3 regions of the Clostridium sp. 19966 genome follow, and region 3 is predicted to be linked to each of the others. Evidence: a T-box and tRNA genes for the amino acid it is inferred to sense, from the RefSeq annotation. Region 3 holds a T-box; the other regions hold tRNA genes.

Region 1 (10,584 bases), on a different contig from region 3:
TTTAGACTTTCTAAAGGAGAAGTAAAACATTGCATAAGAATTGCTAAGGCTATTGATGAAAATTATTATGAGTTTTATAAGAATACGGATGACAAAAATCATAAAAAAAACATTGTGAAAGTAGCACTTATGCATGATATAGGTAAGATAAATAAAAGACTAAACATAATAGATAAATCTATATTGGTTATTCTAGGTAAAATAACAAGAAATAGAATAAAAAAATACTCCAATATAAAAAAGATAAATGTTTACTACAATCATGCTGCTATGGGTGAACCTATACTAAGAAAATTAAATTATGATGAATATTGGATTGATGTAATAAAAAATCATCATAAGCATAATCAAGTAAAGAATAAAGATATTTTAGTTTTGCAGCATTTTGATAATATGAATTAGGTATATTTTAAAAGGATGTGGATGTTTTTATGAATTCCAGTGAAAGAAGAAAGTACGTTTTAAATAAATTAACACATTCCAATGACCCACAAAAGGGAAGTTCCTTAGCAGAAGAAATTGGAGTTACCAGACAGGTTATAGTTAAGGATATCGCTATTTTAAAGGCTGAAGGAAATACCATAATAGCAACCCCAAACGGATATATAATGCCTGTTCTAAAAAGCAATACAATAACAAGGCTTATTGCAGTAAATCATAAAAAGGAAGATATCGAGAATGAGCTTAATATTATTGTAGAAAATGGAGCGGCTATTATTGATGTTATAGTAGAGCATAGCGTGTATGGTGAAATAAAAGGTATGCTAATGATTAAAAATAAGAATGATGTATATAAATTTATGGAGAGGTTCAATAAATATAATGCTCAGCCAATATCAGAGCTTACTGGTGGAGTACATGTGCACACCATAGAGGCAGAAAATGCAGAAATAATAGAGAGGGTAATAGAAGAGCTCACTAAAAAGGGGTTTATAGCAAGGGATTAATGAAGGATTTGGAGGGGTTTACATGGATTATGATGTTTTGATATTAGGTGGTGGAATCATAGGCTGTGCGGTTGCCTATGAGCTTTCCAAGTACAGTTTAAATGTGGCTCTTATTGAAAAGGATTATGATATAGCAGATGATGTTTCCCTTACTAATACCGCTATAGTATATGATGGTATGGAGAGCAAGGATGATTTAATGGCAAAATTAGAATTTATGGGAAATCTTAAATTTGATGAAATAAGCAATAAATTTAGCATACCATTTCAAAGAAAAGGCTCGTTAATGATTGCCGAGGGGAAAAACGGAGAAATTAAAATTGAGCAAATGTATCAAAAGGCAATAGAAAGAGGAATGGATTATGTAAGACTTTTAAAAGGATATGAAATAAGGGAGATTGAACCCAATATTAGCGAAGATGTAAAGATGGCTTTATACTCACCTAATACAGGGGTGATATGCCCTTATGATCTGGCTATAGCATATGCAGAGGTTGCTTTTGATAACGGTGTTATTTTTAAATTAGAAGAAGAAGTGATAGATATAGAAAAAATATCTAGGGGAGTTAGAGTTACAACAAATAAAAACAAATTTACCTGCAGGATGGTGGTTAATACTACTCCAGTAGATAACTACAGTATTTATACTCAGAAAAGTTCAAGATTTCATCAGTACAAATATTTAAATTACTTTTTGTTAAATAAAGAAAATACAGAATTTTATTCAAATAATATATTTTGCATGATGGAAAATGGGGATGAATTAATATATACTAAATCTCCTCTAGGTAATGGGGTAGGATATGTAAAGACGGATGAGCCTATAGATGTGAAAGAATCAGTAAAAAGAAGTAAATATATATTAAAAGAAAATGAAGAAAAAAAAGTGGACAGTTTTTATATATCTAATTACTACAAGGATAATATTATTATAGATGATAGTTTTATAAGGAATGGATACATAAATATTACTGGAAAAAGCTATGCTGAGATAACTATGACTCCATACATAGCTGCAATGGTTGTAGAGACTATTACAAATAATATTCCTTGTAAAGCTAAGAAAGACTTTAATGATAGAAGGAGACCTTTGTACAGATTTAAGGAGCTTTCTGATGAAGAAATGAATGAAGTAATAAAAATGGACAGTATGTACGGAAAAATGATATGCGTATGCAGCAAAGTTACAGAAGGAGAAATTGTGGATTCCATAAGGAGACCTTTAGGAGCTAGAACTGTTGAGGGTGTAAAACGAAGAACAGGTGCTATAGTAGGAAGGTGTAGGGGAGCGTATTGCATAAATAAAATTATTGAGATATTGGCAAGAGAAACAGGGAAACCTATGATGGATATAGTAATGGACTCTAAGAAATCAAAAATAGTTCTAAATAGAATCAAAGAGTTTGATAGTATGTGAGGAGTGGTATAAATGATTCAATATAGTATTGAACAGAATCATAATAAAGAAATTTTTACTTCTACTGTTAGAATAAAAGGAAGTTCAGGAGTAAAGGTGGTACCAGTAAAAAGCAGCAAGCCAATAGAAAAAAGTCTTTGGTTTGAATGTTCAAAGGCCTTGGGAAGGCTTTATGCAGGAATTCCCATAAGAATGGGAGAGACTGTGTGCAAAAATATACTTAATACAGGTGCGGATATAATATGCACTAAAACTATAGAAAAATTATAACGATAATATGAATATTTTAAAACATAGCCTTCCGAACTGAAGGAAGTTTTAAATCAGGGTAAAAATCAACACTGATTTAAAACAGAACAAAAAAAAATAAAGATTTTATAGATATTAAAAACTTTTTTGTTGACATAATGCTCAACCGTTGTTATAATATTATTTGTCTGATGCAGACGTGGAAAGATGGTCGAGTTGGTTTAAGGCACCGGTCTTGAAAACCGGCGTGCGGGCAACCGCACCTAGGGTTCGAATCCCTATCTTTCCGCCATTTAATTTTATAGTTTTGTATATTAGTAGGACTTGGAGAAATACTCAAGAGGCCGAAGAGGCGCCCCTGCTAAGGGCGTAGGTCGGGTAACCGGCGCGAGGGTTCAAATCCCTCTTTCTCCGCCACAAAGGTTGTTGCAAGTTTTGCAGCAACTTTTTTAGTTCTATAGATAATTTTGTTAAAAATGTTGGGAACAATTTTAGATATGATGAATATATTATTACTATGTTTGCAATAATGCGATTTATAGAAATTTATTATATTCATTGATTGGTGGGACGAATGAGCCCGGTATATTGGGACTGTTGAGCCCGGTAATAAGCACCAAGAGGAATCTTGGTGCTTTATTCCTTTTTGACTAGCCTAAAGAGAAAATATTTTTTTTAATCCATAATGTACAATAAATTTTTTATTAAAATTTGCTGAAGAGTAGTCATCATCTATATAGGACCAGGAGTACCTATATTTTTTTGATGGTACTGATGAAAAAGTACGCCAGCTATTGCCTAATACTCCAAAGTTGTATAAAAAATTTATGCACTCCTTTAAATCGTTAATATTTGGATACTGTTTTACATTTTGATTGAAATATTTTTCTAAAAGTGAAAAATCAAAAGTTTGATGTCCTAAATCTGATATCAGATTTAGAGAATCTTTAGTATAAGAGCAGTCATGATGATTGCTAAGTTCGTTCAATAATTCTGTGTAGAACCATTTAGAATATTTAGCATTACATTTTTTAAAAAGATTAGCTCCGAAAAAAGTACAGTTAGGATATTCGTTGATTATTATATTTAAGTAAGCAATAATATCCCTTGGTCTGCCGAAGCTGTAATCCAGTAAATAATTTATAACTGTTTTTCCATCAATACTATCAGGAAAAAGAAGGCTATAAAGATCATGCTTATTTAAGGAACTATATTCGGGAACAGAATTTTGAATTTTTGTAAGCACTAAATTCATTAATGAATGATTTTCTGGCACCGTAAAGTATTTATCTATCCAATAGAGCTTAACTTCACTATCTGTGGTTAGCTTATTTAAATTACTGGAGTTCATCTGAAGTGCGGACAATATATCTGACCTTATGAGAGTAATAATTTTGCAGCCTTTCGAATTTGATGCACAAAACTCGTGATTTATGTCCTTAGCTGCTTCTAAAAGAGCTATCAAAAGCCTGTTATAAAATTTATTGTCAAGAATGCTGTTGTCTATTTGATCTAGGTCATCATAAATGATTATTACTCTTGTATATTTTAAGCAAGGAATGATAAGCTGCTCAATCTCTTGAAGAATCTGATAATAATCCTTTTTTTGGTAAACTGATGTGATGCTTCGAGAATCCTCCATAGAAGATTTTATATTCAGAAAGTCAGATATTTTGTTGTTTAAGTCATTACTAACCTTTAAACCATTGGAAGTAGTGAAGTTAACCTTTGAATAGTTGCCTGATGGATATCTTATTTTGAATATGCTTTTAATTTTTTTTATATTATTAGAATATTTAATGAAATGTTTAAATTTTTCGTATGAAGATATATTTGAATAGTTTAAAATACTAGATCTATTAGCTATAATAAGTTTGCATATTTCATAAAACATTGTCCATTTGAAGAAAACAGTTAGTTCATAATCTTCAAAATTTCTATAACCCAGCTCCATAAGCCTTTGTAAATTAAAGTCCTGCAATTTTATAATTTTGCAAAGAGCTCCCTTTTGACCTTCTACTTTTTCTATATATTTTGAAAGAATAGTTTTGCCTGTGCCCTTTTTACCTGACAATATAAACTTATGTGGATCATTAACTATCTGGTTATATTTATCTTCATCCTTGTAAAAAATGTTCTCAAAATCTAACCTTTCAGCTTCAAGTTCACCATCAGCATAGCCAATAAAAATATGGTTTAGTTTTACCTTTTCCTTATCATACATAAAATTCACCAACCTAAAAATAAGTATTGGTATATAACAATTATATTAGTAAAGAAAAGCTTTTACAATAAAATAATAAAAACAATCTGTTAATTTTTTCCGAAAACATAATATGATCAGTATTGAAATATATTTACAACGCTTCAATAATGATGTAATATATATGGAATATAATCATTTATTTTGAGGGGTAGTACTATGAATGAATTTAATCTTTATGTCTCTTTTGATTCTTGGTATAGAGAAAAGCCAGATGCGGTTATAAAAGGTAATATGGTAGAAAAAAATGAAAAATATATTGAAATATTGGATTCAGAGGGATATACTCAAATATTTAATTTGGACAAGATCTTCTCTATAACCTATAAAAAAGGAGAGTACCTTTATTGAGATTAGAGCAGGTTAACTTATTAGAGCTATATCACAAATGGCTTAGCAATGCAGGTTATTTTGAGTGCTATGTAAGAACAAGTGTATTTGCTACCGCTAAACATTATAAGGAATTTCAGTTAGATGAAAGTAATATTAGCTCTGAGCTTTATTATAAAGTATGCAGCATTTTGAAGAAATATGATGAAAAAGAAACTATTTTCTTATTAGATTTTCCAGATAGTGAAGCAATAAAGCTAGCTTATTTTATAAATAATAATTTAGCTATAAAGCCTATTTTGACTTTTAACATGCTGCTGCATGATTATGGTTTAGTGGGTTCTAAGGATTTTGTAAATGCATTAGTGGTATGCGGTAATAAATTAAAAGAGATAGATCCAAAAGGATATGCTTTTATTTTAGATTACTATAGATATAGAGAGTTTGAAGAGGAAGCTTACTTAAAGGGTTTTAACAATCAGTATGAGGTATCAGATGAAGTGCTTCCTGAGGCAGGTTTGCTTAAGAACTTAGGATATAAAAAAATTGTTTATGTGAGTGTAGATAAAGAAAAAGAAGATATATTAAATTACTTAAATTATTTAAAAGATAATAAATTCCTTATAGAAAAATATATGTTGGAGATGGGTGTCTGAAAATGGATAGGGATAAAATTAAAAATCTTCTTAAAGCAAATAAAGCTTCTGCTATTGCTTTGGCAGTAGCTTTAGTTGTAGTAAATCCTTTAGGGCTTACTGCCTGCCAAAAACAGCAGCCTCAGGATGACGATGAGGAGCAGCAGCAGAATTATACTGGGGGAAGCGGAGGAGGATGGTATTATAATTCAGGGTCTTCTTCTAAAAGCAGTGATGGTGGAACTTGGTCTAGCGGTCATTCCAGTTCTTCAGGTTATTCTGGAGCCCACGGCGGAAGCTCAGCAGGTTAAAAGATTATGAAAAAGCATAGAGAACTAGTTGAAAAGCTGCTCTTTGAATACTTTATGATAAGTTCAAGAAGAGAAAATGAAATTTTTTCTCCAGTGCCTCACTATATTGAAAAAGAAAAACTTCAAAGTCTTAAGGAATATGGAGAAACTCTGCATGGACTTGTACTTAAAATAATTAAAGGTATAAATGATGAGCATGCCTATTTTAAAAATTATATAGATGAATTTCCTTATAGAGAGAAATTATTTTCTATGAGCCATGAATTAACGCCTATATTTTGGACGAGATATGATGGTTTCATAAAAGAGGATGGAAGGATTTTTTATTCTGAATTTAACTATGATAAGCCCTGTGCCCAAAGAGAGATTCTATATACAGGTAAACAGAAGCTAGAATACAACCCTAATTGTGAATTTGAGGATAAATTTAAAAATTCTTTTTATGATATAGTCAAAGCTTATTTTTCAGAGCACGAGAAAATAAATGTGGGAATACTTATAGATCCTTGCCACTATGAAGAGCATAACCTAGCACATTTGTTTAAGGATATGCTGGATACAGAAAAAATAAGCTGCATAATTGTTGGACCTAAGAATTTATATGTTAAAGAGGAAAAGGTATTAGCTTTTGAATCAAAAATTGATATAATACTCAGGCTTTACCCTACAGAGTTTTTTTATGAAATAAAGGATATTGAGAAGATACTGGATTTATATGATAGAGGAAAAGTAGTAATAGTAAATGACCCTAGAGTGATAATTGGACAGGCTAAGAGTATTTTTGCATACCTTTGGGAGCTGGCTAGAAGTAAGACTTATATGCTTACTGATGAAGAGCTACAGGCGGTTAGAGAGGCTATACCCTATACGGAGATGTTCTCTTACAAAAATAAGCAGGATTTACTTATAAATAAAGATAAATATGTTATTAAAGCTGTATTTGGAAGGTATAGTGAGGAAGTATACATAGGTTTATTTTATAATTCAGAGGAATGGGAGCAGATAATAGAATATGTTAATGGAAGTTCTAAGTTACATATAGTTCAAGAGTTTTGCAGCATAAGAAAGGATATATCCTATAAGTATGTGAGCATTGATGCTACAGCACCCTTTGAATGTTACGGCAATTTTGGCATATACATGATAGAGGGAGAATTTTCAGGCTGCTGCGTAAGGTGGAATGAGGATTACCTTACCAGCGATGATAGCACTTGGATAACGGCTATAGGCACCGTGGATAAGCCTTTTGCAATAAAGACCTGGGTAGAGGCTGATAGAAGAAAAGCTCTGTGGAAAAAGGTATATGAAGAGGCGATGATAAACTACGGCTTTACTGGGGGCTACACTGGCATGTGGGAATATTTCTCTTTGGATACAGTAATAATGCAGAAATATATGGAAGAAAAAATAAAGCATACGGCTAATTCTATAGCAGGAATCTTAAAAAAAACTCAAGCCTTAGTCATTGAAAATAGTGCCATATTTTTACCTATATTAGGTATCGATATGAGCTTAGAAAAGCTTATAAAAAGCGGATACACTGATGTACTTTGTGCTATAGGACGCATGGATTTTGTCATAGATGAAGGCGGAAAACTAAAGCTATTGGAGTTCAATTCAGAAACTCCAGCAGGACTAATTGAAGAAATAGCTTTAGGACCTATCATAAAGAAGAAGCTGAATATAGATTATAAAAATCCATCAGAAAAATTAAAAGATAAAATAAGGAAAAATATAGAGAAAATTATATCAGATTATAGTAAAATAAAAGATATAAAAACTATAGGCTTTTTAACCTCCACCTATTATGAGGATTGGTATACAACTTCTATAGTGAAGGAGGTAGTATCAGATTTACCTTATGATATGGTCATTGGAAGCATAGATGATGCCAGAGTTAAGGATGGACATGTATATATTTATGGTAAAAAACTTGATGCAGTATATAGATACTATCCTCTGGACTGGTTCTGCAGTGAAGAATTTAAAGGCTTTATAGATTCTTTTCAATACGGAACCCTAAGCATAAATCCACCCCATACCATAATAACTCAAAATAAGGCCATATTTGTACTTATATATGAATTATTGAACCAGGGCTTTTTCGATGAAAGGGAAAAATGCATAATTGAAGAGTATATTCCTAAAACCTATTTTACAGCAGATAAGCTTAAAGAATTTGATTATTGCGTAAAGCCTTTACTTGGAAGAGAGGGTGAAGGGGTAAGGTTTAAGCATGAAATTGATAAGGCACCAGAAGAGGGCTATATATATCAGGAAAAAATAAATGTGGCACATATAAGTTCTAATTACTATAATGCCTTAGGCTGTGAAAGAGAAATAGGGTATCCCATATTTGGTGCCTTTATTGTGGGAGATGAATATGCAGGAATATATACGAGAGTAGGGACCCAGGTTACGGATAGGTTCGCTCACTATTTCCCCATATATGTGAAATAAATTGGTTGAGCCTTATACAGGATTTATAATAAATGTAGTTTAAGTAAGAGTTATAAAGTAACACTTATTTAAAATAGAGTCAAAATTTATTTTTAAGGAGAGGAATTACATATGGATTTATTAAAAAATTTAGGAGTAAGCGCTTTATTTGGATTTCTTGGTATAGTTATATTAATAGTGGGTTATAAATTGTTTGACTGGGTTATTCCGCTAGACTTCAACAAGGAGCTTGAAAAAAATAATTTGTCAGTAGCAATAGTTATTGCAGCAATGTTACTTGGAATAGCTTTGATAGTAAGTCATGTGGTAGCATAAACATAATTGGAAATATTAAAAGCGGCGTAATGCCGCTTTTTACTTATATAATAATAGGATACTTGTTTCTTTCTTCGGTAAAGCGGCATTGAAATATCATATAGCCAAAAACATTTAAGAGCCATACCAGAGCAATCCAGCCTTTCGGATAACCTGCATAGGACATATTATAGCTTGCTCCAATTCCAAAGGATATCCAGTAAATCAATAAAAAAGTAATAGCCACCATGAAGTATTCATAGCTAAAAACCTTATATCTGAAAAGAGCATCCACGGTGGTATCTGAATTAGATACGGTGTAGTAATCATGATGAGTACGATAAGTGAAGAAAAAATTTGATTTTTTTTCTGTAAAATAGTATTTATTTATGTTTTGCTGCTTTGAAGAATAAGTATATGAGAAATCAGTACCAATATCGTTTATATGAAAAGTGTCATAGCTATATAAGGCTCCTGCTTCTACATACCACCTATTGTCAACAAATTTCTTAAGAGAGTTTTCCATGTTGCTGGTTATTAATTCGTTATTTGTTCCTATATTATCTTTTATTATAGGATAAGATTTTGAAAAAAAGGTAGAGCCTATAGTAATAAAATTATGGAAACAACCAGCTACAAGCATTAGAATAGCTATTATAGAGGTAATGAGAGCTATTTTAAAGTATTTTTTTTCTGGATGCTTACCCTTCTTTTTTAAATCTTTAATTTGGTTTTTAAGAAATTTATCTTTATCACATTCTTCTATGGTAGCTTTAAGTGCATCATCTATGCTGAGACCTTCTTGAAGCATTTCTTCTATCATAACTGCTAGACTTAATTTAAGATTTTCCTTAAAAGCATAAACGTCTTTTCTATATTCATTTAGATCTTTAGTTACATTGTCCGCATATTTAGAAACACTTAGAAATGCGTTTTGATCAAAATAGAAGTTATCCATAAGCAAGCTTCCTTCCTAAAAAATTATAGTTAAATTATAACATCCCAGTTATTTTACTACAACAACCATAATAGCCAAGGAATATAAAATCATAATTTTTTAATCTTTAGAAAACAATATGTAAAATTGAAATGGGGAGGAATAGATGTGAATGAAGAGAATTTTATTATTAACCGTAATTGTAATTTTTAATTTATCCATATTTACCAGTTTTTCGTATATCAAAGAGGAAGAAGCTTATGGCATCATGACAATAGTTTTAAATGAGGGAAGAGTTACTCATTATTATAAATATAATTTGATTAATAAAAAATATAAGGAAATTTATAAAAAAGCTGATAATGATTATTCATGTGGAAAGATAACAAAGGACTGTAAAACTCTTTATTTTACTCACAAAGGAGATGATAAACAGAATGAATTGTATAAATTTGATATAGCGAGTTCAAGGATATCTAAAGTCACTAAGGATTTAAAAGTAGATATATTTGATATAGGGAGAGATAAAATATTTTTAAGATGCAGAGAGAAGAAACATAAAAACAACAATTTGGCTATTTTAAAGTTGCCCTCAAATAGCATAAAGATATGCAATGAAGAGGAGTTGGATTCAGATATATACCACCTTCAATACAATAGTTTTAATCACAAGCTATATACCATAGAGAGATCAAAAAAGGAATTGCTTGAAGCTAACCTATCAAAGCTTCCAACTCATAA
Region 2 (10,584 bases), on a different contig from region 3:
ACCATTCTTCATTGCATCTTTATCTGTTTTTGAATAACTGTTACGATCATTACAGATATGTATCTTTTGAGTGTACTCCTTCAGTTTATTCAAGTATTCTTCAAACTTTTCAATAGAGCACTGCAGTAGATTTTTTCTTTTGCCGTATCCATCACAAATTCTACATTTTCTTTTTCTTTCAAAGCGTAGAGCTTTTTTCTAAGCTTCTTAACATAGTTTAATTTTACCTGATTTTGATACACAAGTTTTATTCCATATGTAGCCTCACACTCATCCACAAAATCAGCTAATTTTGCAAGCAGTTTCTTAAGATTTTTTACAACTGCTTTTTTCCAAACAAAAGTATATTTGTTGGCACTTGTTTCTATCTTTGTACCATCGATGAATATAGCATCTCCTGATATTTCTCCCATATTATAAAGAAATTCTGTAAGAAGTATTGGTATTCAAATGGTCTATATAAAAGCTACAGAGGGGGGGGCCTATACTAATCGATTAATGGACTCTCAATATAAGGCAGCCAAGTCCGCTGGTATATTAGTTGGTTTTTATCATTTTGCATCTACAAATAGTTCCATATCAGAATATGGATAGCAGAGCCTGGTACTTCACCTTCAAATACAAGAGGATACGCAGGTATTCAGTACCCATAGCATGCAAATATGACAGAAGAAGCTTCAGATTAAATTTTTTTCAAGACCTACAGATGGTGTGCCATATCCTCATCATGATTATGCAACAAGATATATACAATTCCGTTGTGGCGGGTCAGTTGATGGTATATTGAGAAATATAACTAAATCATATGTGGAAACTTGGCAATCAAAACATGGTCTTACAGCAGATGGAGTTGTAGGTCCAGCAACTTAGAGTATGTTACTGGACAAAAATGTATAGAAACTATTAAATAAAATGACTGTTACAACAATATTTTGTTGCTATTGTAACAGTCGTCAATATTCTACCATTCAATACCAGGATCATTTGCCATATCATCTGCTGTACTACGAGAATCTAAAATGAAGTAATGATTCAATATAGGATTACTATTACCCTTTACAGATTTTGAAAATACAAATTCAATTTTAACTTTATATTTTTCTCGTGTTGAACTGTTCACAACCAATGTTGTATAACCTATAATTCTTTCGCCATTGATTACTACATTATATTCAGGATTACCAAAAAACTTATTTATCATTGAAAAAGATATTTGCCTTAACTTATTGTCAAATGATCTAACCTCAAAAACTTGGTCTCTTTTAACTCCAAACACCAAATTGTATTTTGAGTAAGTGTAGAACTTACTATTCTTAATCTGGGGTACAAAATCTTCTCTATCTGCTTTGCCGAGTTTTTGTTTCAAATCATCTACAGAAGTTGTATAAACAGCAAAATCACAATTAATAACCTTTCCTTGTGAAGCTGAATTTTTAATACTTTGAAGTAGTATGATTTGTGAATTAGAATTTTGTTTAGAATTACTCGAAGAATTTGAAAAATTCGTTGCTATTGTGTTACTTGCAGAAGTATTTGAACTCGTCGTATTTTGATTAGTATTAGTACTATTCAGATTGCTGCTTAGATTCTTTGATGCACTTGAACAGCCAACCATAAATACTAGACACAGAGCTATAGCAGTACCTGTAAGTGACTTCTTATTAAATGCTGAAATCATAATTATTCTCCTTTTGATATTTCTATTTGAAAACCCTAGTGTACCAGCAAACAGATTTGGTTTTGAAAGTATCTTAATCATATTAATAATAGTTTGACCGTAATCTCTAACTTCATTTGAATTTAACATTGTAAGTATAGCGGAATCGCATGCTAATTCACAATCCTGCTTAAATTGATATAGTGAATATATTATTACTGGATTGAACCAGTATATAACCTGCAATAGTATAATAATTATATTTACTATTAAGTCTTTCCTTTTTATATGGGTTAATTCATGTAAAAATACAAATTTTAGTTCTTGTGAAGTTAATTTATCAACAATATGCTCTGAAATTACTATTTTAGGTCTTATAATTCCGTATGCAAAAGGGGATTTTATTTCATTATCATAAATAACTGATATTTTTGATGTTATTCCTATTCTAAATTTTGCTTCTTGTAATATCTTGTCGACGTCTTGCCTTTTACATTTTAGACTTTTATTTATATTAACCAATAACATTATATTCGTAAAAATTATATATGCTAGAATTAATAAAGCCCCTATAAGCCAAATTATAGCTACAGTTTTTAAATCAAATTTCGTTGTACCTTTTACAGGCATTGCCCTCTTATAAATATCCTTTTGAACAATATTACCTTGTACTTTATTATTAGTAGTATTGGTATTTAAGTTTGTAATGCTTGGAATGTTTTGATTTATTAATGAAGATATGTCATATTTTTGTGGATTTCTATTAATAAAATTGAGTGGATTTACCTGGCTCTGAAAATTTAAAGGTATCATAAGTTTGAGTACAAGTAAAAACCAAATGTAATAATGAATCTTTCCGCTAAGCCTTTTTCTAAAAATAGCTTTTATTACTAATATAGCAATTGCGAATATACTTCCCATTATAGATAATACTATAACCTGCCTAAACAAGTTATTAAAATCCATTACGTTTCACCGTTCCTTTCACTTCTTAATTCCTTTATTAAGTAAATGCTGCAATTCTTCAATTTCATTTTCAGATAACTTTTCATTATTAATAAAATTAGAAATCATGAGTTTAACTGATCCATCATAAACTTTTTTTAAGAACGTTCTAGTCTCTTCCATAACGCAATCATTTTCATCTAAAATAGCATAAAATTTAAACTGAGACCCTTCTTTATTAACGCCTACAGCTCCCTTGTTGACAAGTCTATTTATTAATGAATGAATAGTTTTCGGTTTCCAACTAGTAGTAGCACTTAACCTTTCTATTATTTGAGTAGAAGTTAATTCTCGTTCTTGCCATAATACTTTAATTACAATCCACTCTGCATCTGATATTTTACAATTGGTTGTATTCATAATATTTCCCTCCACTTCTCACAAATGTAATCTATAGTTATAGATTACATTTGTGAGAAGCAAAAGTCAAGTAGTTTTTTAAATAATTACCATGGATTAATAGAACTGCCTTTTCGAAAGATTTTGACTTATGTATTGGAATAGTTAACAATCAAGCGTCTTCTTCAATAATTCCTATACATGGTTATAAACCATTTAATTTAAAAATCACTATATTTATACTTATACTATAATGGTGCAAAAATACTTGAATAATTTTACAACTGAATAAAATAAAAAAACATTTAGGATAAATCCTTGTTATAATTGAGTTACCATACAACGATGACAGCTGAAGCTAATAGTTTAGATGGCATACAGATTTTCATAGATACTATTTTTAAAGCTAATAAATAACTATCCTATTGATATTAAATTCTAACAGGATAGTTATTTTAATATTTAGAACTTAGTGCTGTTTTAATAATGTTTTAATGGAATACTTGTAGATGAATATATCACACTTTTATCTTTGTTTATTATGGGTAAAATCTGGTTTTCTATATGGTTTATCATATAAAATCATCCTTTTCTATTTTTTATTATCTACATATTTTGTGAGTTCCTTTCTACAAATTGACTTAGCAAACGCACCGAATCATTAACTGGTATCAAATAATCAATATTTAGTGGCAATTTTAATTGATAATTTCCACCGTTTAAAGTATAATTTTTATGTAAATTGATATATTTAGTCATACATTAATTTTACAAAAAATCCCTTACTCTTACGAGTGCGGGATTTTGTTTTTTGCAAAAAGAAGCTGTACACTAATTACTTAGTGCGACAGCCCCCAGGTTATTGACACTTTAAGTGTTCAATAACCTTTTTTTAAATGGCTATATTTTATGCGAGCAATTCCTTTACATCTCTGTATATAAGCTCCGTAGATATAGCTCCGTAGTATCTAACCAAATCGTCTATAACCACAAAGGGAGCTTCATAATCCATTTCTGTAAGAATTCTTATATTATCATAATCCAGAACATTTATTTTATTTATATCATGAAATCTTAAATTGATGCTGCTTGCTACATCACTTTTTGAAATAAAACTTTCTAAATCCTTAAATTGTTCAATAAGCGTCTGCTTACCGTTTTCTCCGCTGCACCCACTGCATCCTTGGCAGTTTGAGCATCCCTTAGACTCTTCATTTTTCCCTTTTATAGCTATGCCTTCTTTGTGACATCCGCCGCAGGAACCATCAGGAGCTTTGTTAGGATCACCAAATATATCAACATTAATTTTTATCATAATTCCTCCTAAAAATTTCTTTTATATTAGGCTCTGTTTTAAATCAGTGTTGAATTTTACACTGATTTAAAACTACCTTTAGTTCGAAAGACTATGTCTTAATTTTATTTCACTTATCCTATGAGTGCAACCTTCTTTTTATATACTGCAATTCGTAACATGAAATTTTTAAATAGGTAAGAACGGTCATGAAGTAAAAAGTAGAGAGCGATGAAAAAAATTAAGAACTCAGCAAGCCGAGTTCATCAAATATATTTAGAAATAAAATTTAAATATCTCTAGAAAAATTACTCCTGGAATACCGCAAAAACCTGCGACCAAAATTGTAACAGCATTTATACCTAGACTTAATTGATAGCTTGCACCAAAAAAATTTATTAGCAAAAGTAGTAAAGCCCCTAAAAAGCAATTCAATATAAGTTTTCCAGCAAACTTAAATAAAAAATTAAATCTTTTATTTGAAATAAGTACTATTAACAAAAGTACCGCTGTGAATGCTATAGCTACCTCCATACTCCCACCTCGTATAAGTTCTATACAACCAAAAGCTTGTACGTTATATTTGTATGCTAAAAATATTTATATATGAATTCAATATAAAGTTGTATTCTTATATAGCTGATATTTCTTTCAATATATCTATGTGCTTGGTTTTTATATTTAATCTTTTAGCCTCTGAAATAAGATAGGAATATCGAGCAGTAGCAGCTTGTTCAGTAAAAATCGCGTAATCTATAAGTTTTGAATCACTTACTGAGTTAAAAAAAGATCTCGCAGCTTCTATTTCATTTATGCTATCCTCTATGGCTTTTATAAGTTCATTTTCCTCCATAGACGTGTCCATTTTTGAGGTAACAAAATCAACTATTTTTTCTTTGTTCACCTTTAATAACGCTACGTAAAACCTATAAGATTTTAACGTAACTCCTCCTTTCCCAATTTGTATCCTGTCTACGATTCCTTATTAAAATTATAGCCATAAATAGGAAACTTATTCTAAGTTATAAAAAAAAGATGTATATTATACATCTTTTTTGCTGACAATTTTAGAGTTTACTTTTACTTACCCGTGTCACATTTTATTGAAATTTTAGATTATATTTCTTTTCTGCCTTCCATAGCCTTTGATAAGGTAACTTCGTCCGCATAATCAAGATCGCCGCCTACTGGTATTCCGTGGGCTATTCTTGTTACCTTTACTCCAAGAGGTTTAAGTATTTTTGACATATACATAGCAGTAGCTTCTCCTTCAATATTAGGATTTGTCGCTGCTATAACTTCCTTCACGCTTCCATTTATCCTTGCTACAAGCTCTCTAAGCTTTATATCCTGAGGACCTCTTCCAGCCATAGGTGATATATTCCCATGAAGCACGTGGTACACACCGTTATATTCTCTTACCTTTTCCATAGCAATGATATCCTTTGGCTGCTCTACAACGCATATAATGCTTTTATCTCTGCTCGGATTACTGCATATAGCGCAAGGATCCGTATCTGTAAAGTTTCCGCAGATGGAGCAATATTTTATAGTACCTCTAGCCTTAATTAGAGCATTTGCAAATTCTTCTATCTCTTCTTTAGGTTGATTAAGCACATGTAAAGTTAGTCTCTGAGCAGTTTTATAGCCTATTCCAGGAAGCTTTGCAAACTCTTCTATAAGTTTCTCAACAACCACCGGGTAAAAATCCAATGATTTCACATCCTTATCTTTATAAAAATTTATCCTGCCTTAAACATGTAAAGGACAATATATTAAAGGTGCCATAAAGACACCCTTAATATACATTATTATATTAAAACATTCCTGGTATGTTAATTCCACCAGTCAATTTTTTCATTTCTCCTGCAGTTTCATCTTCTGCTCTCTTAAGAGCTTCATTACATGCTACTATGATAAGATCTTCAAGCATCTCAACATCATCGGGATCTACAGCCTCAGGTTTTATCTTTATATCTACAAGCTGCTTCTTACCATTTGCGATAACTGTAACAGCACCGCCTCCTGTAGATACAGTGAACTCCTTCGTTTCAAGATCCTTCTGCATCTGCTCCATTTGCTGCTGGAACTTTTGAGCTTGCTTAATCAAGTTGCCCATGTTACCTCCCATGCCTGGGAATCCACCTTTTGCCATATAAAAATCCTCCTTATTAAACATATAGTGTGTTTAACCATTCATAAATAAACTCTCTTGAGTTTAGAACTATTTATTATTATATAATACTTTACTATATATTACTATATATTATTCAATTAGATTACTATTGTTCTTAGAATATATCGCCTAATCATCTATTATTTGTACCATATCTTCTCCAAAGGTTTCAATAAGCAATTCTTCTGATGATTTTTCCTGCTTTCCGCCACCTTGTACAACATATCTTACTTTAACCTTTTCATTCAGGATTTCGCTGAAGGCGCTATCAACAATTTTTCTATTGTCCTCTTTCTCAAGCCTGTTTTTATTAAAAGCATACTGTTCATCGTACAATATCTCCACTACACCATTTTTGCAGGAATAGGGCCTTCCAGTCATGAGGGATGCATATATTATCATTTGCCTTCTTCCTTTGAAGCTCTCAAGAATATCCTTCCAGGCCTTCTTTACATCTTCAATAGTTACTGTAGAATCAGTATTAACCTCTTCTTCTATTTCTTGCTTTCTTGTATCCTGCCTTTCTACCTTTGGAGCAGTATCCTTCTTGGAATCCGCTCTGGGAGCTTTAGCTTTGCCATCAATTACATTCACGGCTATATTGCCGCTCTTTATTGCTTCTTCAAGCCTATTTATCCTAGCTAAAAGGACTTCCCTTGATGTGTCAAATTCCACCTTGCACAGCTTTATAGCTGCAAGCTCTAGATAGATTCTGGATTGCTTGCTCCATTTCGCCTGCTCTTCGGCTTCCTGAAGCACATTTATATCTCTCATTATTTCTTCTATTCTTATCTTTTGGGCCTGATCCTTTAAAAGTTCTATATTCTCCATAGACATATCCAATATATCATCTGCATTATTGCTAACCTTAACTATCATCAGATTTCTCATATGGGTAATAATATCTCTTATAAAGGTGTTTATTTCTTTACCGGATAAAACAATCTCATCTATTATTCGAATGGATCTTTCAATATCCTTATCTATAAATGCATCCACAAGCTTTATAAGATTGTCATTAGTAACAAGCCCAAGCATTCCTATGAGGCTGGAATAATCTACTTTTCCTCCTCCCATGGATATAGCCTGATCCAATATGCTAAGAGAATCTCTCATTGCACCATCAGATATTCTGGCGATCAGCTGAAGGCTCTTGTCATCAGCATATACCCCTTGAGCTTCAACTATTTTCCTTAAAAGACTAAATATATCTTCACTTTTTATCCTTTTAAAATCAAACCTCTGACATCTTGAAAGTATAGTTATTGGAAGCTTTTGAGGATCGGTGGTGGCAAGTATAAACACAACATTTTTAGGAGGCTCCTCTAAGGTCTTCAAAAATGCATTTACCGCCCCCGAAGAAAGCATATGGACTTCATCCATTATGTAAACTTTGTACTTAAGCTCTTGAGGAGGATATTGTACATCATCTATTATATCCCTTATATTATCTACTCCGTTGTTAGAAGCAGCATCAAGCTCAGTAACATCCATACTTAATCCGCTGTTAATTTTTTTGCAGGCTTCACACTCATTGCATGGCTCTCCGTCCTTTAAATTGGTGCAGTTTAAAGCTTTAGCCATTATTTTTGCTGTAGAAGTCTTTCCAGTACCTCTAGTTCCACAAAGCAAATATGCATGAGCTATTCTATCATTTATTATTTGATTTTTTAATGTTACAGTAATATGTTTTTGCCCGATTACATCATCAAAAATCTTAGGTCTCCACTCTCTATACAAAGCCCTATAAGACATATTCATACACCTCTTCTTCGCTTAAAGCTAATATTATTATAGCAGATTAATGCCCCTTAAGTTAAATTTTTTATATTTACATATAACTAGATAAGAATATATCTAGTTGAACCTTCCCGCACCTTATAAGGCTAAAAAAGGAGCTGTCTCCAGCTCCCCTAAAACTCACTTTCTATGCATAAAAAAAAGACACTTCTTCAAGTGTCTTTGAATTAACTATTTAATTGAACCGTGCACCTCACATCGACACTAACATATAAGCGTTACCTGTACAGTTAGCTCAAACCAGGCTTTTCCACGGCACACGAAAGTGTCTACTTACCGCTGCTTCCTTCCGGACCTGACGGGGTTCATAGATTTTCGTTGCGTGGGACCCAGTTCTCAACGCCACTTTTACAGGCCAGACCTTACAGATTAGGGCCTCCGTGAGGAATTCAATCCTGCTATAGCGGATTGCAGGTTACAAGGCACCGCTAACTCCCCATCTAGCACGGCAAAGTTTAAATGGCGGAGAGAGGGGGATTCGAACCCCCGGTAGAGTTTCCCCTACACACGCTTTCCAGGCGTGCTCCTTCAACCGCTCAGACATCTCTCCATATCCTACACGCTCTCCATATTTCTATGCTTTAAAAAGCATAATATGACTAACGAAATTTAATGACAAGTGTTATTATATACAATTATCAGTATTGAGTCAATAGAGAAATTTTATCCAAAAGCAAAAACAATACACCAACAATATTACAATTTATCAATTATATAGCATTGTATCTTTTATAAGCAAAACGTTAATTTTGTAATTATTTGGCTAATTTTCGGATGTTTTATACTAAATTTTTTATTGAGGAATGTATTTCCTCATGTTATAATTAGTACAACAATCGACACTTTGCATCAAACATGAGGTGTACTATGAACTTAAAAATATACAATTTTATAAATTCAAACGACTTAAATGTATTTTTGAACAAATTTAATGACTTTTGTGGAATTAATTGTATGCTTATAGATTTAAATGGCGATATATTGATTGAAAGAGATATAAAAAACGCATGCTGGCATAGTTCCATTGATACTGCAGATTGTAAAAGCTGTTTTAAACATTCTAAAGAGTTTATCTCTCAATTAAAGCCTGGAGATAAATTTATCTGCAGCCAATGTTCTATGGGCCTTACCGCAGTATACATACCTATATACGCTAAGAATGATCTATTGGCCTACTTATATTGCGGAGAATTTTCAGTAAGCCCTTCCAATAATCAAGATACTGATACAGAAGCAGCTGCTATATATAACTCAGACAATATTAATTCTGTTTATAATATATCCAGCAATAGATTGAAATGCATAATAGATTTTATGGTATTACTGGCAAAATCAATAGAGACTTTTATTTCGAGCGAATTGGAAAATATGCAGCTTAATGAAGAATTAATGTCCAATTATGAAAAGCTTGAGTCTACCTATGAAGAGCTTCTGGCTGCGGAAGATGAGCTTAAAGTTCAGTTTGCTGAACTACAGGATAATAAAAACTTTCTTGAACAAAGCGAGGAAAGATATAAACTTGCCTTAAATTCTTCTCACGATGGCATATGGGATTGGGATATAACTAACAATAATTTCTATTATTCAGAAAGATGGGCTAATATGCTTGGCTATACTAAGCATACATTACCATTAAAGAACACTTCCTGGAGAAGCTTAATTCATCCTGAGGATTTAGAAATCTTTGATATAAATATTAACAATTACATTAGTAAAATCTCTGATAAATACAAATGCGAATATAGAATAAAAAAGAGTGATGAAACTTATATTTGGATATCTGATGCAGGCAGCGCAAGTTGGGATTCTTCAGGACATCCTGTTAGAATAGTAGGCTGCCATACAGATATAACCGAGCAAAAAAACTTATCAGAAAAAGTTAACAAATTGGCATATTTAGATACTCTTACTGAGCTGCCTAACATGCACTCCCTTTACACTGATTTAAATGAGCTTTGCAGTAATAAGCTAGACTTTTCTGTGGTATTTCTGGACATAGATAATTTTAAATCAATAAACGATACACTGAGCCACAGCTTTGGAGATAAATTATTGAAAAAATTATGCTTCACTTTCTCCTCTTTAAATGAAGATAATTCTTCCCTATACAGGTGGGGCGGAGATGAATTTATATATGTACTGAGATATATAAATAACGAAACCTTATTATCTGAATTCATGGAGAAAATAGTAAAAAGCCTTTCTTCTCCAATAATAATAGATGAGGTAGAAATCTATGTAACTGCCAGTATTGGCGGATGCATATACCCTGCTCATGGAAATACTTCAGAAGATTTAATAAAAAACTCTGAC
Region 3 (10,584 bases):
AAAAATTACTATTTATAATCTCAATAACTTTTGCAATACAATGTGCGTGACTCCCGATCATTGCAAATTGCTTAATGAGATCTCCTTGCCTATCTTGCAGAATTCTATAAAGAATTTCATGAATTATCAAGGGTGAAAGAACTGGAATATCCTTAGGTGTATATAAAAGGCGAACAAGTCTTAACACAGAATCGAGCAAATCAGAATTTATTCTATTAACCACTATTCCACGTCCTGAATCCATATTACCGCTCCACGCCTCATTTGATTCCTTAATAATATCAAGTATTTGATTCGTATTAAAGCTTATTTGAACACATAAATAAGGTTCCTTAGGAGTAGCTTGAATGATTTGTCCAGTAATAGGAAGGTGAACAGATGTAACCAAATATGACGTTGAATCATACTGATAATTTTCATCAGCTAGCGTTACAATTTTTGCCCCCTGTGCAATTATCAATAATGATGGTTCATAAATAGTGTGTAAAGGCTCAGAAACATTGGATGCACGAAATAACTGCAAAGAAGGTATGGCTGTAGTATTTATTCCATCCATATTAACAAGTCCATTAATCATTGAAATCAATTCTTTTTGATAAATTGTAATTTTGTCATTCACTAATTCTTTATCCATTTCTAACTCCTTTATACTATTAATTGATATACAAATTATATTATGCTTTGTAGAATTAGGCAATAATCTTATTAAAATATGCTACCTTGTAATACAACGGCTGACATATAATAAACTTGTAATCCAGAAGGAATATACATTAAACAGAAAAAGGATATAAAGTTTTAAGCCATAACGTCAAAGAGTATAACATAATAAATTAATTTTAATATAAACAGTGTATGAAAGGAGAATTTTATTATGAATACAACTAAAAAAGAAAGAATTGCAATTGTTACAGGAGGATCACGTGGAATTGGGCGTGCAATTTCAGAACGCCTAGCATCTGATGGACAAACAGTAGCTATAGCATATGCAAACAATGCTGTTGAAGCTGACAAAACTGTACAATCCATAGTAGAAAAAGGAGGAAAGGCAATTGCTGTTAAAACAGATATAAGTGATGAAATTGCAGTCGGCAAGCTTTTTGATATAACAGAGAAAAACTTTGGCGGAGTAGATGTTGTAGTTAACTCAGCTGGCATTATGGGGCTTAATACAATTGCTAATTTTGATCTTAATAAGCTTGATCAAATAATTCGTACAAATATTCGTGGTACCTTTGTTGTTGATCAACAAGCTGCACGCCGGGTAAGATCTGGAGGTGCTATTATTAATCTTTCAACTTCAGTAAAAAAACTTGCATTGCCTACTTATGCTGCCTATACTGCTAGCAAGGGCGCTGTTGATGCAATCAGTCTTGTACTTGCAAAAGAGCTCCGTGGCCGAGATATTACCGTAAATGCAGTAGCTCCTGGACCAACAGCAACAGAACTATTTTTTGAAGGAAAGGATGCTGAGACAATTGATCGTATGGCAAAAATGAACCCTATTGAACGTTTAGGAAAGCCTGAAGACATTGCAGAAGTAATTTCTTTCTTAGCAGGTCCAGCTAGATGGATAAATGGTCAAACCATTTACGTTAATGGAGGTATGGTTTAGAAATCCAAAAGAATTGCTTTTAATAACAATATTTGATGAATAATTTAAAAACCTCTCTTCGTCAGAGATTAATCTACCATATCTGACGAAGAGAGGTTTTATTTCATCAATGTGCCACCAAAGACTTACTTTCCCACTTGCCTTGCCTATATCGTATCACACTGGCAATAGCAGTAATTACCCAAGTAAGTCCGGTAGTTATCCAAACACTCCAAACTCCAAAAATAGGGATCATAGCAAGTACGCTAGAAAATCCTACTCTTCCTACCACCTCTATAAAACCATTAATCATAGCATATACTGCATCTCCTGTACCATTTAATAGTCCTCTTGTAATATTGATCATGCCAAGTGGAAAATACATACAACTAGTAATTTTTAAAGCCATAGCTCCCATAGCTATTACCGCCTCATCCTTTACAAACAATTCTATGATTAGACGTCCTCCAAATTGTGCTGCTAAAAGTGCCACTATACTTAATACTGCCACTATAAAAATACTTTTATGAAATCCCTTCTTAACCCTGTCAATCTTGTTTGCGCCCATATTCTGTCCAGAAAATGTGGACAGAGCTGCACCTAAAGAGTTAAAAGGCTGCTGTATCAGCTGCTCTATTCTGCTAGTAGCAGTAAATGCTGCCACCGCTATTTCTCCAAAACCATTTACAACACTCTGCAATGCCACCAATGAAACAGCTATCATGGAACTCTGAGTTGCTACTGGAACACCAATTTTTACACACTTAGCAACAATAGGCCAGTCCAGCTTTAGATGCTCTTTCTTTAATTTAAAATATGGATTTTTTGTCATTGCAAATATAATACAGCCCAAGGCTGCAGTTGCTTGAGATATAATAGTTGCATACCCTGTTCCTGCTACCCCAAGGCCTAGCTTCAGCACAAATATCAAGTCCAAAACCACATTAACGCCACAGGATATCACCAAAAAAATCAGTGGTGTGGTTGAATCTCCTAAGGCTCTAAGTATTGAAGATATAGCATTATAAGCTGCTACGGCTATCATTCCTCCAGATACGATTCTTAAGAATACAGTAGCATCATCTATAATATCTGCAGGTGTTCTCAAAATTTGCAGAATATCCCTTGCAAAAACCACGGCTATAATACTCATGATTATGCCCGCGGCACCAATAACATAAATGGAATTAGCAATGGCTCTTTTTACCTGAGTTTCCCTCTTTGCACCAAAGTACTGGGAAATAATGATGCCTATTCCAACGGACAAACCCATGCATACAGAGAAGAATAAAAAGTTTAAAGAACCAGTAGCTCCTACTGCCGCCAATGCATTAGCACCTATATATCTTCCTACTACCACAGAATCAATTATGTTATAAAATTGTTGAAAAATGTTTCCCACTAACATGGGCAAAGAAAATTTTATCAAAAGAGAAATTTCATTTCCTTCTGTCATATCATGTAAATATTTTGAAGCCATAGTTTACCTCATACTTTCTAGTAATTATTATTGAAAGTTCATTTGTTAATTATTATATTTTTCATATTCAGTAAGTACCTGTAACTTAATTAAAGCTTGTAATACAAATATTATTTATTATATTACATACATCATAAAAATCCATGTCATTTATTATACACTTTATTGTATTATAATTAAGTTTTAATAATATAATGTATCTCCAAAAACTTTAAATAATGCATATTAGATTTATATCAGGTCTAAAAGCATTATTGTCTATAGTTTATTCACTATCAAATTACCTGATTCATATTTTTTTAGTCCTCTATAAAATATTGTATAAGCTATGATTATCCATAATACTGCTACACCGAAAACTTCTCCTAACCTGAGAAATGAAAACTCCTTTATGATGCCTGCAGGAATATACACAATAAAAGCTGCGGGAATTATTGTATATAAGATAAATTTTACAACTCCATAAAATATTCCTTCAGGATATATGCTGAAGCTTATGAGAAATTCCGTTACAAGCTGTGTTAATCCTTCAGTATTTCCAGTGTAAAAGCTTAGTGCGTGGAAGAATACCAGTACAGAAGAAAAAATCAGGGCGCCGATGATGCAAAACATCAAAAACAACAAAAAGCTTTTTAGGTTAAAGCCTTTTATGAGAATGAAAAGTATTATTCCATACAGGGTATCTCCCCAAGCCGACACTACAGTTTTGGAGCAAAGGATATTTAAAAGAGGATCTTTGGGCTGCAAAAGGTAAGTATCCAGCTCTCCGTTAAGTATCATTCTTGTGATGGAATTTACATTTCCAAAAGCGACAAAGCTAAGTCCAAAGCTTGAAGACATCACAGCCCATAAAAGCATTTCGTCTTGAAAGCCGTAACCTCCTATATTTTTTACATTGCTGAAAAGTATCCACCAAAAGAATATAAAAGCAGAATTGTTCAATATCATGCCAAAGCTTTGAATAAGAAAGCTGGCTCTATACTCCATTACTGATGATATATTAAATTTAAAATAATAAAGCATAAGCTTTATGCTTTTTCTAACCTCCGTTAACATTTAGATTCTTAACCCCCTTTCTGTAAAGAAACATGGCAAGTGCAAAAAATATCCCCAAATATGCTAGCTGAATAGGAAAGTTTACCGCAAAACTGTGAAAAGAAAAATTAACCGCTAGCCTTGCAGGAATGTATGTTACGTAGGCAAAAGGTAAACAATGAGAAATACCTTGAAGCCACCCTGGGAAAAACTCTATGGGCATTAGCATTCCACCTAAAGTAAATATAAGCTTTGAATAAATCCAAAAGAAGGCGCTATTATCCTCAAACCAAAAGGCTGTTAAGGCCAGACACAAATATATGAAAAAGTTTATTATACAGCCAAGCAGTAAGGATATGATAATAAAGGGCAAATACGCAAAGCTGAAATTTTTTAAAGCTCCTGCATAAATTAGTCCGATAGCAAATCCAATTATAGAGTTAGTTAAAAGCTTTATACCAATTTCGCCCATGAAATAAGAAAAGCAATATATAACATAATTATATGGTTTATTCAAAAGGTACGCTATATTTCCGCTCTTAACATCATCATTAACCTGAAGGTGCAAATCTGTTCTTGAAAGAGTGACAAGCTCTGTAAATACAAGATACCATATCATTGCATTTAAACTGAAGCCCCCAATCTGTGCTGTACCTTTTTGAGCATATATATTTCTCCATAACATCAGATATATAAACATTATAAATACAAAAAATATATTTTTACTTAAGAAGTTCCAAAAATACACAAGGCTATTTGCCATAGTTATCTTGGTGACTTGACTGTACTTACGGATTGCATGCATATTCCTCACCACCTGTCCCTTGCTTGTAAATGAAGGATATTATATCCTCAAGAGGAAGCTCTGATATTGTTATATCATTGACCTTTCCACATTTTATAAGCGTAGTTATAACTTCATCTATATCTTCTTTAGAGGTCTCCACCTGAACCTTTAAGGCAGAGCCTTCATGCTTTATGATATTAAGCTTTTTGTTATCAAGTCTTACCTCCTCATCATATTTTATATCTATAATCTTTTTATTAAGATAATCATGCTTCAACTCATTTATTGTTTCATTTAACACCACTTCTCCATGATTTATGATTATGGCTCTTTTGCAGAGTTGTTCTATATCTCCTGCATCATGAGAGGTCAAGAAGATGGTAGTTTTCTCTTCCCTGTTCAGCTTTAAGATAAGCTCTCTTATTTTCTGTTTAACCACTACATCTAGACCTATGGTTGGTTCGTCAAAAAATATAATTTCAGGCTCATGAAGCATAGAAGCTGCAATCTCACAACGTATTCTTTGTCCTAAAGAAAGCTTTCTAACTGGTACATCCATTAAGTCACCTATCTCAAAAATTTCTTTCAAGAACTCAATTCTCTTTTTCAATTTTTCTTTGTTTATGTCATAGATGCTTCCTAGCAAATTGAAGCTGTCCAAAGGAGGCAGATGAAACCACAACTGAGACTTCTGCCCAAAAACTGTTCCAATTTTATAGGATAGCTGCTTCCTCTGCTTTGAAGGATTAAGCCCCATCACTTCAATGCTTCCGGAAGTTGGATATAATATTCCTGTCATCATCTTAATGGTGGTAGATTTTCCAGCACCATTGGGACCTATGAAAGCAAGTATTTCTCCCTTTTCTACCTTAAAGGAAATGTCATTAACCGCCTGAATTTTTCTAAAAGTTGGCGAAAATATAGATTTTACACTGCCTTTTAAGCCTGCTTCCTTAGTTTTTACCTCAAAGGTTTTACAAAGCCCCTTAACATCAATAATATTCATAGAATCCCCCCATATAATGAAATTTTTCAAAATCTTATAGTCGCTTTTTCACGAACCATAATTTTTTGAAAATAAATAAAGCCCTAGAATAAATCTCAAAGCTGAGACTCATCCTTCAGGCTTTTTTCCTAAAAGTGTAGATATTTATCCTGTACCGCTCGGACCTGACATTTTTCAATCGGAACCCTAGATACACTCTCCTGATTATTATAACATATATTGCAAATTTTACAAACTCAAGTTTTATATCAACATTTTTTTAATACATTATTCTATTATTTAATTACTGTCATACCACCCATGTATGGCTGCAATGCCAATGGAATATTTACAGAACCATCTGCATTTAAATTGTTCTCTAAAAACGCAATAAGCATTCTAGGTGGAGCTACCACAGTGTTATTTAGTGTATGAGCAAAATATTTTCCACTTTCCCCATCTACACGGATCTTTAAACGACGAGCTTGAGCATCCCCTAGGTTTGAACAGCTTCCTACCTCAAAGTATTTTTTCTGTCTAGGAGACCAAGCTTCTACATCCACTGACTTTACCTTAAGATCTGCTAGGTCGCCAGAACAGCACTCTAAAGTTCTCACAGGTATATCTAAAGAACGGAATAAATCTACTGTATTCTGCCACATTTTGTCGTACCACATCATGCTGTCTTCTGGCTTACACACAACAACCATTTCCTGTTTTTCGAACTGATGAATTCTATAAACTCCTCTTTCCTCAATACCATGAGCTCCCTTTTCTTTTCTGAAGCAAGGAGAATAGCTGGTTAAAGTGTGAGGAAGTGAGCTTTCTGGAAGTATTGTATCTATGAACTTACCAATCATTGAATGCTCGCTGGTTCCGATTAAATATAAATCTTCCCCTTCTATCTTATACATCATAGCATCCATTTCTTCAAAGCTCATAACCCCTGTTACAACTTCGCTTCTTATCATGAAAGGAGGTATGCAGTAAGTAAAGCCTCTGTTTATCATGAAGTCTCTCGCATAAGAAATGACTGCGGAATGAAGTCTAGCCACATTTCCCATAAGGTAATAGAAGCCGTTACCAGCAACCTTTCTAGCACTGTCTAAATCTAGACCATTCAGCTTTTCCATTATCTCAGCATGGTATGGAATTTCAAAATCAGGAACCGCAGGTTCTCCATAGCGCTCTAATTCTACATTTTCGCTGTCATCCTTACCTATTGGAACACTTGGATCTATTATATTTGGTATGGACATAAGAATTGTCTTAACCTTTTTTCCTAATTCATCTTCTTGTATTTCAAGTTCAGCAAGACGCTTAGAATTAGCAGTAACTTGATTCTTTACTTCCTCTGCTTCTTCCTTTTTGCCCTGAGCCATAAATGCTCCTATTTGCTTTGAAATCTTGTTTTTATTAGCTCTTAGAGTCTCTGCTTCCTGCTTTGCCTTTCTAAGCTCAGCATCTAAGGCAATTACCTCATCTACCAGGCCTAATTTTCTGTCTTGAAACTTGTTTTTAATGTTCTGCTTAACAACTTCTGGATTTTCTCTTATAAATTTAATGTCTAACATCCTTATTCCTCCTAATTTATATTAATATATTTTGCTGCAAAATAAAAAACTCCCGTCCCATACATATAAATGGGACGGAAGATATCCGCGTTGCCACCCAAATTGTTAGTGTAAAAACACTAACCTCTCGACATAGTAATATAAAGGTTACCAGCCTCTCGATTCCTCACCGACAGCTCCAAAAGTGGAAAGATTTTTCCTTTCACCGATTCTCACCAGCCATCGGCTCTCTGAAGAAATGAAAAATCGAAGCTTTTATAATCACTGCTTATTTTATAAGGTTTTGCCATTTTAAATTAAATTTAAGATTTGTTAAAACTATAGTAGCATATTAACGAAATGTTTTCAAGCGGGTTATATAAAAACAATTTTTTTATTTTGACATAAAACTTAGTAAGTAAAGTTGCTGTTAGAACGGTAATCTTTGGGTGATAAGCCTATAATCTTTTTAAATTGCCTAGTAAAATAATTGCTATCCTCAAAGCCGCTCTCATAAGCTATATCAGATATTGGAAGCTTACTTTTTCTTAATAAAGAGCAAGCATATTGAATCCTCAGCCTAAGCATATAATTCATAGGAGTAGTTTTATAATTTTCCTTAAAAATTCTATTAAAATGCCTTGCGGAAAACTCCGCTTTATCAGCAAGTTCCTTTAGACTTACAGACTCCTGAAAATGGCTTTCCATATATGCCACTGCCTTAGCTAGGTTTATTACATTATCCTTTACTGCTGAATTTATGATATCATATTGCCTGGATAGAAAAACTACCAGTTCCATAAAACGAGAATAAAGCATGGTCTGATATCCTTGATATTTGCTTTCATATTCATTAACCATGTGAAAGATAATTTCTTTGATCTTGGCATAGTCATATATATTCAGCTGAAGCTTGCTCTTAAAATTATATTCCTTAGCCAAAAATGGCTCGATAACAAAAAGTGCCTGATAACCTGAGGACTTCTTTAAATCATTTCCCACTCTATGCAAATGTTCTGGTTTATACATAATATTGCAGATTTTAAATTCCTCCGTATTTTCATAGCCATGAGAGGTATTGCCATTAATTACAAACACATCACCTTTTTTTACAAAATATTTTTCTGAATTCACAATATGAGTAGCTGTACCATTTAGCACAATCACCAATTCTGAAAAATCCACATGATGATGCAGAGGCATGTCCATATCATGCTGTCCAAATTGTATAAAGAAAGGAAATTCAGTGTCTTTAGCAAAATAGTATAAATACATATATTCCATTTTTTCACCTCTTTTTTTATGGATATGCTGATAGCTTATTCTATGTCTATATAATGCTGTTTCTAGGCTTAAAAATCAAGGAATACTTTATTCTTATGTACTATAATATCATTAAAACCTTTACAAAACTATCGTTATTATGAAAGGATGTTTTTATTATGAGATTAATAAAAGCCGATGTTAACGCCGTAAAAGGTGTTCATAGCAAAACCTTTAACACCTGCGTAGGCTGTGGACGTGCTTATGAAGGACTTTTAGCAGAGCAGCAGAGACATTTAAGTATTGTTAAAAATGAATGTGATTTTAAATATCTGCGCTTTCATGGTTTGCTGCATGATGATATGGGGATATATAGTGAAGATGGTGAAGGAAATGCAGTTTACAACTGGCAGTATGTAGACCTTTTATATGATTATATTTTAAGTATTGGTATGAGACCTTTTGTAGAATTAGGCTTCATGCCTCAAGCCTTAGCCAGCGGTTCAGAAACTGTATTTTGGTGGAAGGGTAATATAACTCCTCCAAAGTCCTACGATAAATGGGAAAAATTAATATATGAGCTAACAATGCATTTTACAAAAAGATATGGTCATGAAGAAGTAAGCAAGTGGTATTTTGAAGTTTGGAACGAACCTAATCTTGATGGTTTTTTCACTGGAAGTATAGAAGAATATTTCAAGCTTTATGAAGTAACTGCAAGAGCTATAAAAAATATATCCAAAGACTACAGAGTAGGCGGTCCCGCTACTGCAGGCTGCGGCTGGATAACAGAATTCATAGATTTCTGCTGCAATAATAAAGTTCCTGTGGATTTTGTATCAACTCATACCTATGGAGTAAATGGTTATTTTGATGAATTTGGAGTGCAGCAGCTTTTTCTTGATCCAAAGCCAGAAGCTGTAACAGATGATATTGCAAAGGTTCATGAACAGGTAAAAAACTCTCCTTTCCCTGATTTAGAGATACATTTTACGGAATGGAGCACTTCCTATTCTCCAAATGATCCTGTACATGATTCCTATCATTCCGCTGCATATATATTATCCAAAATAAAACGCTGTGAGAACCTAGTTGACTCAATGTCCTATTGGGTATTTTCCGATATTTTTGAAGAACCGGGTCCACCAAAAACACATTTTCATGGGGGTTTTGGATTATTAAATGTGCAAGGACTAAAAAAGCCTTCCTTCTTTGCCTATAAATATCTAAACAAATTAGGTGATTTAGAGCTTCAATGTGAGGATGAAGATGCTTGGGTATGTAGGAATGATAAAGGAGTTCAGCTTCTATTCTGGAATTATACCTGCGGCGACCAAAAGGAACTTTCAAATCAAATATATTATAAAAAGGATTTGCCTTCCCTTCCTGCAGACAAGGTTCAGCTTAATTTATCTAACCTTAAGCCAGGTAAGCATCTTTTATCCATATATAAAGTTGGCTATGAGCAAAATGATGTATATACTGAATTTTTAAATGTAGCTTGCGATGGAACCATGACAAAGGAGCAGATTGAATTATTAAATTCAAAAACTACAGGACTGCCTGTTATGCAGAAAGATATTTTTGTTAAAGAAGAGGAAGCTTTTATATATGAAATTGACATGAAGCAGAACGATGTTTGTCTTGTCACTATAGAATAAGCATATTCCTGTTCTAAACTGTGAGAGTTCTCCAGTGAATTTAAAATAAGCGGGGATTTCTTTAAATAAGTCCCCGCTTTTATATCTATTTCTCATCAATCTCTTATAGCATTTAACTTATGAAGCAGATATTCCTTTTTGTTTAAAGGATCATAACCTGTCTTTTCTCTTGTTTTAGCCAAGCCTTCTGGCAATTCCTTATAACCAAAAAATCTTGTTAAAAACA

The links. A T-box is a leader RNA that pairs with one kind of tRNA and senses whether it is charged. The one in region 3 lies ahead of serS (serine--tRNA ligase), so its partner is inferred to be a tRNA-Ser.
Region 1: it has a tRNA-Ser gene. The T-box ahead of serS (serine--tRNA ligase) is inferred to sense a tRNA for this amino acid. The anticodon was not compared.
Region 2: it has a tRNA-Ser gene. The T-box ahead of serS (serine--tRNA ligase) is inferred to sense a tRNA for this amino acid. The anticodon was not compared.

The regions. Positions count from the first base shown of each region.
Region 1 covers NZ_JACTOJ010000024.1:61,521-72,104, reverse strand. Annotated here, with positions in the region: gene IAI10_RS19785 (HDIG domain-containing metalloprotein) at 1-402, shown strand, start outside; gene IAI10_RS19780 (transcription repressor NadR) at 432-947, shown strand; gene IAI10_RS19775 (FAD-dependent oxidoreductase) at 970-2,364, shown strand; gene IAI10_RS19770 (DUF1667 domain-containing protein) at 2,377-2,634, shown strand; tRNA gene IAI10_RS19765 (tRNA-Ser) at 2,815-2,905, shown strand; tRNA gene IAI10_RS19760 (tRNA-Ser) at 2,940-3,030, shown strand; gene IAI10_RS19755 (P-loop ATPase, Sll1717 family) at 3,269-4,837, opposite strand; gene IAI10_RS19750 (hypothetical protein) at 5,036-5,227, shown strand; gene IAI10_RS19745 (hypothetical protein) at 5,224-5,862, shown strand; gene IAI10_RS19740 (hypothetical protein) at 5,865-6,152, shown strand; gene IAI10_RS19735 (glutathionylspermidine synthase family protein) at 6,159-8,612, shown strand; gene IAI10_RS19730 (DUF350 domain-containing protein) at 8,724-8,927, shown strand; gene IAI10_RS19725 (hypothetical protein) at 8,971-9,864, opposite strand; gene IAI10_RS19720 (hypothetical protein) at 10,016-10,584, shown strand, end outside.
Region 2 covers NZ_JACTOJ010000045.1:4,459-15,042, forward strand. Annotated here, with positions in the region: gene IAI10_RS23320 (hypothetical protein) at 1-93, opposite strand, end outside; gene IAI10_RS23325 (hypothetical protein) at 90-413, opposite strand; gene IAI10_RS23330 (GH25 family lysozyme) at 451-594, shown strand; partial or broken gene IAI10_RS23335 (peptidoglycan-binding protein) at 685-870, shown strand; gene IAI10_RS23340 (M56 family metallopeptidase) at 962-2,623, opposite strand; gene IAI10_RS23345 (BlaI/MecI/CopY family transcriptional regulator) at 2,642-3,022, opposite strand; gene IAI10_RS23350 (hypothetical protein) at 3,909-4,316, opposite strand; gene IAI10_RS23355 (pro-sigmaK processing inhibitor BofA family protein) at 4,572-4,829, opposite strand; gene IAI10_RS23360 (YaaL family protein) at 4,927-5,199, opposite strand; gene recR (recombination mediator RecR) at 5,412-6,008, opposite strand; gene IAI10_RS23370 (YbaB/EbfC family nucleoid-associated protein) at 6,112-6,450, opposite strand; gene dnaX (DNA polymerase III subunit gamma/tau) at 6,601-8,226, opposite strand; RNA gene ffs (signal recognition particle sRNA large type) at 8,456-8,720, opposite strand; tRNA gene IAI10_RS23385 (tRNA-Ser) at 8,732-8,821, opposite strand; gene IAI10_RS23390 (EAL domain-containing protein) at 9,139-10,584, shown strand, end outside.
Region 3 covers NZ_JACTOJ010000011.1:6,883-17,466, reverse strand. Annotated here, with positions in the region: gene IAI10_RS12585 (AraC family transcriptional regulator) at 1-634, opposite strand, end outside; gene IAI10_RS12580 (SDR family oxidoreductase) at 875-1,615, shown strand; gene IAI10_RS12575 (MATE family efflux transporter) at 1,722-3,074, opposite strand; gene IAI10_RS12570 (ABC-2 family transporter protein) at 3,333-4,130, opposite strand; gene IAI10_RS12565 (ABC-2 family transporter protein) at 4,114-4,914, opposite strand; gene IAI10_RS12560 (ATP-binding cassette domain-containing protein) at 4,898-5,902, opposite strand; gene serS (serine--tRNA ligase) at 6,178-7,455, opposite strand; T-box leader at 7,523-7,729, opposite strand; gene IAI10_RS12550 (helix-turn-helix domain-containing protein) at 7,846-8,718, opposite strand; gene IAI10_RS12545 (GH39 family glycosyl hydrolase) at 8,877-10,358, shown strand; gene tet (tetracycline resistance ribosomal protection protein) at 10,454-10,584, opposite strand, start outside.